Regions from separate parts of the Sphaerisporangium sp. NBC_01403 genome, predicted to be linked through region 2. Evidence: riboswitches for the same ligand, from Rfam matches in the RefSeq annotation. Region 2 holds a riboswitch; each other region holds the start of a gene.
The links. A riboswitch is a leader RNA that binds a small molecule or an ion and turns the genes downstream of it on or off. The one in region 2 is predicted to bind S-adenosylmethionine.
Positions count from the first base shown of each region.

Region 1: another riboswitch for S-adenosylmethionine. It lies ahead of thrC (threonine synthase); the one in region 2 lies ahead of OG589_RS35215 (aminotransferase class V-fold PLP-dependent enzyme).
Region 3: another riboswitch for S-adenosylmethionine. It lies ahead of OG589_RS15505 (LLM class flavin-dependent oxidoreductase); the one in region 2 lies ahead of OG589_RS35215 (aminotransferase class V-fold PLP-dependent enzyme).

Region 1 covers NZ_CP109534.1:7,638,804-7,641,119, forward strand. The annotation lists gene thrC (threonine synthase) at 1-1,016, opposite strand, end outside; SAM riboswitch class I at 1,031-1,194, opposite strand; gene OG589_RS34170 (RNA polymerase sigma factor) at 1,335-1,898, opposite strand; gene OG589_RS34175 (trehalose-6-phosphate synthase) at 2,062-2,316, shown strand, end outside.
Region 2 covers NZ_CP109534.1:7,850,839-7,853,154, forward strand. The annotation lists gene OG589_RS35210 (TerC family protein) at 1-703, opposite strand, end outside; SAM riboswitch class IV at 861-976, shown strand; gene OG589_RS35215 (aminotransferase class V-fold PLP-dependent enzyme) at 1,144-2,316, shown strand, end outside.
Region 3 covers NZ_CP109534.1:3,343,616-3,345,931, reverse strand. The annotation lists gene OG589_RS15505 (LLM class flavin-dependent oxidoreductase) at 1-860, opposite strand, end outside; SAM riboswitch class IV at 961-1,067, opposite strand; gene OG589_RS15500 (glutathione-independent formaldehyde dehydrogenase) at 1,636-2,316, shown strand, end outside.

The DNA.
Region 1 (2,316 bases), 210 kb from region 2:
CCCGTACGGCGGGCGATGTCGAGCACGTACGGCCCGTCGGCGGGGTTGCCGATGGCGAGCGACTTGGCGATGGTGTCGGGCTTCACCGGCTGGACGAAGTCGAGCCCGGCCTTGAAGGCGGACGACACCGGCGAGCACCCCTCGGCCTGCGCCCCGAAGATCTTGTAGGGCTTGTCCTCGACGAGCCCGAGCTTGATCAGTTCCTTGAAGCCCTTGTCGATCTTCGTGAGCTGCGAGCCCGAGGCCACCGGGACGATGATCTGGTCGGGGATCCGCCAGCCGAGCTGCTCGGCGATCTCGTAGGAGAGCGTCTTGGAGCCCTCCCCGTAGTACGGCCGGAGGTTCACGTTGACGAAGCCCCACTTGTCGCCCAGCGGGTCGCCGATGAGCTCCGAGCAGAAGCGGTTGACCTCGTCGTAGGTGCCCTCGATGCCGACGAGGCGCCCGCCGTACACCGAGGCCATGACGATCTTGGCCTCTTCGAGGTTCGACGGGATGAACACGCAGGAGTCCAGCCCCGCGCGTGCCGCGGCGGCGCCGACGGCGCCCGCGAGATTGCCTGTGGACGAGCACGACAGGGTGTGGAAGCCGAAGTTGCGCGCCGCCTCCAGGGCGATCGCGACGACTCGGTCCTTGAAGGAGTGGGTCGGGTTCCCGGAGTCGTCCTTGACGTGCAGGCTGCGGATGCCCAGCTCGCGAGCCAGGTTGTCGGCCCTGACGAGCTTGGTCCAGCCGGGGGCGAGGTTGGGCTTGGAGATGACGTCCGCGGGCACGGGGAGAAGCGCGCGGTATCGCCAGATGTTCTGCGGTCCGGATTCGATCTGCCCCCGGGTCACCGGCGAGGTGTGGCCAGCGTCGGGGGTGTCCCAGGTGTAGGCCACTTCGAGTGGCCCGAAACACTCGATACAGGCGAAGATCGGTCCGAGGTCGTAGCGAGTGCCACATTCGCGGCAGGAGAGCGCGACGGCGGGGCCGAAGTCGAGTGTGGTCGTTGTCTCAGCTGTTGCGAGCGCCATGAAGCGAGGCCTTTCCCTCATCTTCGCCCGGACCACCTTGATCACGGGCCGGAATTGGCACCTGTCCCGGCTGATCTCACTGGTCGGATGTCGCGCCGTATCGGAGACGCGTGTGACCACAGCCGGGAGGGTTGCCGGGGCTTCGCAGGGCCGGTCCCTCCACCCCTCTGGATGAGCAATATGAAGTTGTGATCCCGCCGATGTTACAGGCAGGACAAAAGAACTGTACCTTGCCCGCCTGCGGGCCCGGTTGCTCGTCTCACCGATCGAGACGACCGCGTATCAACTTCGCACGATCGAAGTGCCCGCGCGCTGGGATCAGGACGACCACTTGTACGCGTCGCCGAGCGCGGCCTGCACGTACTTGCGGGCCTGGTGGATGCGCGACTTGGCGGTGCCGAGCGGGATGCCGAGCTGCTCGGCCACCTCGCTGTAGTCGAGCTGGCAGATGTCGCGCAGCACCAGCGCCTGGGCCAGGTCGGGCTTGTCGGCCTCCAGGGCCTCCATGGCGTCGAGCAGGTCGAGCCGCGAGCCCGCGATGACGCTCACCCTGTGCGGGTCGGCGCGCATGTCGGGAAGCTCCTCGGAGGTCTGCTCGGCGCCCCGGCGCTTCAGCGTGCGGTAGGTCGTGCGCGCGCAGTTGGCGGTGACGATATGCAACCAGGTGGAAAAACGTGCCCGCCCTTCGAACCTTCCGATGTTGCGGGCGACGGCCAGCAACGTATCCTGGCAAGCCTCCTCCGCGTCCTGGTGGTAGGGCAGGAGCCTCGCGCAGTGGCGGAGCACGTCGGGCTCGATGCGGCGGAGGAGCTCTCCTAGGGAGCGGTGGTCACCTTGGGCGGCGGCGCGGGCCAGCTCTTCGGTCGTCTCGTCAAGCGCCATGCGGGGGCTCCCCTCGACCGTCTGCACTTTGCCTGGACCGGACCATCAGCCCATCTTATTGGGGGCGTTAAATTTTATTAATCTGCGGCCAGGTGCGCATCACAGCGGCGAAGTACGGCGAGGGACGACCGCCACATGGCGGACGAGGAGTGGTGATGGGCGGATGAACACTGTTCTGCTGGCTTCCAACAGGGGCCCGGTGTCGTTCACACTTGCCGACGACGGTGCGCTGACCATGCGCCGCGGCGGAGGCGGCATGGTCTCCGGCCTCTCGGAGGTCGCCAAGGACACCGACGTGCTGTGGGTGTGCGCCGCGCTCTCCGACGGCGACCGCAGCGCCGTACGGCTCGCGCCGAGCGGGCGCCTCGACCAGGCCGGCTACGACACCGGGCCCGTGCGCATGCTCGACATCCCGCCC
Region 2 (2,316 bases):
CCGCCTTCCTGCGCGCCCGGATGTTGAGGAGCTCCACGCCCAGCGAGAACGCCATGGCGAAGTAGATGTATCCCTTGGAGATGTGCTGCTCGAAGCCCTCGGCGATGAGCACGACGCCGATCAGCACGAGGAAGGCCAGGGCCAGCATCTTGATGCTCGGGTACTTCTCGACGAACCCGCTGATGGGACCGGCCGCGAAGAGCATGACGACGACCGCGACGATCACGGCGGCGATCATCACGCCGAGCTCGTCGACCATGCCGACGGCGGTGATGACCGAGTCGAGCGAGAAGACGACGTCGAGCAGCATGATCTGCACGATCACCGCGCCGAAGGTGGCGCCCGCCTTGGCGCTTGAGTGACCAGGCGTGCCCTCCAGGCTGTCGCCGATCTCGAAGGTGCTCTTGCCCAACAGGAACAGGCCGCCCAGGATCAGGATCAGGTCTCGCCCTGATATGCCCTGGCCGAAAAGCTCGAACAGCGGTGTCGTCAGCCGTACGACCCACGACAGGGCCAGCAGCAGCGCCAGGCGGCTCACCAGCGCCAGCCCGAGCCCGACCTTGCGCGCCCGGTCGCGCTTCTCGGGGGGAAGCTTGCCCGCGAGGATCGAGATGAAGATGATGTTGTCGATGCCCAGCACGATCTCGAGAGCGACCAGGGTGAAGAACCCGATCCATATCTCCGGGTTGACCACCCAGTCCATCGCGATCTCCTCTGGTCGGCGGTTCGTCCAGGTCACGACCCCTCGGCAGGCGGCCGTTCCCCTCTCAACGCGCGAGGATCCGGCAAAGTTCGCGACCCCTGGCACCCCCCTGATGAGGTTGCGGAGCCGAGGGGAATCTGGGTTATAGTCGCCCGTAGGTCATGAGTGTCAGCGTCAAGCCCCGGCTCGCTGGCCGGCAACCCTCGCGCTCGCGGCGGGGTGCCCCGGGTGAGGACCAGGTCTGGTGCGAGGTGTGCCGGACAAGCGCGGGCTCCGCCGTCACAACGCCATGGCCGGGGTCCCATGACCCAAGGAGGCCGGCGTTGTCTGCTCTCACTGTCCTGAACAGCCCTTCCCCCGTCGTTCCCGGCCTGGACGCCTCCGGAGACTCCGGGCCCGGCACGGCATCGCACGGCGAAACGGACCGTACGGCTCCGGCCATCCCCGCCGTCCTCGGTGACGAGCTGGAGGTCCCGATCAAGGGCGGCAGGCTCGTGCGGTACGCCAACCTCGACTACGCCGCGAGCGCCCCCTGTCTGGAGCCGGTGAGCGCCGCCGTCACCGCCGCGCTCCCGGCCTACTCCAGCGTGCACCGGGGCGCCGGGTACGCCTCCCAGCTCACCACGGCGCGCTACGAGCAAGCCAGGCACACCGTGCGGGCCTTCGTCGGCGCCCGTCCCGGTGACGCCGTCGTGTTCACCCGCAACACCACCGACGCGGCGAACCTGCTGGCCCGTTGCCTGCCCGAGGGCACCACCGTCGTGGTCTTCGAGACCGAGCACCACGCTTCCCTCCTCCCCTGGCCCGACGCGGTACGGCTGGCGCCCCCCGCGTTCCCCGGGGAGGCGGTGCGCGCGGCGGACGAGACCCTGGCGGCCATCGAGGGGCCCAAGCTCCTGGTGGTCACCGCGGCCTCCAACGTGACCGGCGAGCTGTGGCCGATCGCCGCCCTGGCCCACATCGCCCACCGGCACGGCGCGCGGATCCTCGTCGACGCCGCGCAGCTCGTCCCCCACCGCAGGCTCAACCTGACCGCGCTCGACCTGGACTACGTGGCGTTCTCCGGGCACAAGCTCTACGCGCCGTTCGGCGCGGGCGCGCTGATCGGCCGGGCCGACTGGCTCGCCCAGGCCGAGCCGTACCTGCGCGGAGGCGGCGCGTCCAAGGCCGTCACCGGGGGCGCCCGGCAGGGGCTGCCGCTGGACGCCGAGTGGAGCGCGGACCCCGAGCAGCGGCACGAGGCCGGCACGCCGAACGTCCTCGGCGCCATCGCGCTGGCCGCCGCCTGCGACGCCCTCGCGGCCACCGGCTGGACGGCACTGGTCAAGGACGAGGAGCGCCTCGTCGAGCTGCTGCGCGGCGGCCTAGCCGCGATCGAGGGTGTCCACGAGCTGTCCCTGTGGGGGCCCGACCACCCGCGTGTCGGCATCGTGTCCTTCGTGGTCACGGGCTGGACCGCCAGGGAGGTCGCCGAGGCGCTGTCCGCCGAGTACGGCATCGGGGTGCGCGACGGCAAGTTCTGCGCCCATCCCTTCGTCAGGCACCTGCTCGAAGGCGTCGGCCACGCCGCCGACGGCTCGTGCGAGGATGGCACCGCCGGGGCCGTACGGGCG
Region 3 (2,316 bases), 4.5 Mb from region 2:
ACACGCAGGGGCTCGCCCACCCGGCCCACGGCCGCCTCCGCCTCGCGCACCTCCGCGACGATGGCGCGCGCCTGGTCCTTGTCGTGCGGGGTGACGTAGACCACGTCGGCGCCGCGTGCGGCGAAGCGGTACGGCAGTGAGGCGTGCGCGAGCGCCGTGACGAGCGGCTGGCCCTGCGGAGGGCGAGGGGTGATCGCCGGGCCCTTGACGCCGAACCACCGGCCCCGGAAGTCGACGTAGTGCAGCTTGTCGCGGTCGACGAAGCGGCCGGTGGCGACGTCGCGATTCACGGCGTCGTCCTCCCAGCTGTCCCACAGGCGGCGCGCGACCTCGACCGCGTCCGCCGCCTCCTCGAACAGGTCGTTCACGTGCCGGGACAGCTCGGGGGCGTCGTGGTCCTCCGGCCGTAGAACCGGGAACTCGCGGCGGCCGAAGTGCGCGGCCTCGGTGTGGCGGCCGGAGACCTGCGCGCGCCACCCGGCGCGCCCGCCGCTGACGTGGTCGAGGGTGGCGATGCCCGTCGCGACGTGGAAGGGCTCGGTGTGGGTGGTCGTGGCCGTGGGCACCAGCCCGACGCGGGTGGTCGCCGGGGCGATCCTGGCCGCGAGGAGCACGGCGTCGAGCCGCCCGCGGACCTGGTCGGTGCGGTCGTCGGGCCCCTCGTACCGGGAGGACTGCGGACCGAGGGAGTCCTCGATCGTCACGAAGTCGAGCAGGCCGCTCTCCGCCTCGGCGGCGAGATCGGTCCAGTAGCGGGCGGAGAAGAGCTCTCGCGGGCGGGCGGACGGGTCGCGCCACGCCGCGGGATGCCAGCCGGCACCGTCGAGGGCCGCGCTGATGTGGAGGGGAGTGGGCGGCATTCGGGGCCTCTTCCTCGTGCTGCGTCGGCGGGGGCTTCGGCGAACCGCGATGCGGCCGCTCGCACCCCCCACCTCCAGCCGATCACCGCCGGCCGTGACCGGCGTTCGCTTGCGGGACGCTGCCGTCCCGCCTGGTCGTCACCTGGAGCACCCTGCGGACGCGGGTTGCCGACCAGCAAGCCAGGGCTTGTCGCTGGTCTCATGACCTGAATCGACGATAGCCACGCGCCGTGAAGTATGCAATTCCTACCTGATTAGTTCTAAAACTGGTGTGGCCGGTCGCGTCGGGGCCCGGAAACGCGTCGTGCCCCGCACCGTGAGGTGCGGGGCACGAGGTGAAGCTGAGGGCCGGTGAGCGGTCGCCTCTCGGCGGGTGGCACAACGTGGCTCCAGCCGGACGGTATTCCACGAAGGCAATAGGTGAGGCCCGGGGACACGTTCTCACCGACCATCAGGTGTAACCCATACGGGCTCCGGCGCATTCCCGGCGGCGCATACGGATTTCGGCCGGGGAAAGTCGCCTCCAGTCCAACGGCCGCTCTACATGGATGGGGGATGTGGCCCGGCGGAGGGCGGGACATGGTCGAACGGAGACGCGAGACCGCGGGGTTCCGTCCACCTGGCCACGAGCCGGGCCCTCGGAAAGGTCGGAAAGGAAGGGAGGCGGCGGGCAGGAAGTCCGGCAGTCGGGTGACACCGAGGTCGTGACCGGGCTGTCAGGGGACGGGCGGCGCGGTCGGTGACCTCGCCCGCGTCGGACTTCAGGAGGACGATAATGAAGGCACTCGTTTACCACGGACCTCGCGACGTCAGCGTGGACGACGTACCCGACCCTCGCATCGAGGAGCCGCGCGACGTCATAATCAAGATCATCACGACGAACATCTGCGGGTCGGACCTGCACATGTACGAGGGCCGCACCGACATGGAGCCGGGCAGGGTCCTCGGGCACGAGAACTTCGGCGAGGTCATCGAGGTCGGCGACGCCGTGGAGCGCATCAGCGTCGGAGACATCGTCTCGATCCCGTTCAACGTCGCGTGCGGTTCGTGCAAGAACTGCAACGCCGGGCTCACCAACTACTGCATCAGGGCCAACCCCGACTACCCCAGGCTCTGCGGCGGGGCGTACGGCTTCGCCGACATGGGCCCCTGGGAGGGCGGCCAGGCCGAGTTCCTCCGGGTGCCCTGGGCGGACTTCAACTGCTGCAAGATGCCAGAGGACGGCCTCGAGAAGCAGAACGACTACGTGATGTGCTCCGACATCTTCCCCACCGGGTACCACGCCACCGAGATGGCCGGGCTGCGCCCCGGCGAGTCGGTCGTCATCATGGGCGCCGGCCCCGTCGGGCTCATGGCCGCGCTCTCGGCCGTGGTGAAGAGCGCCAGCAAGATCATGGTGGTGGACCGCCATCCCGACCGCCTGGCCCTGGCGGAGAAGATCGGCGCCATCGCGATC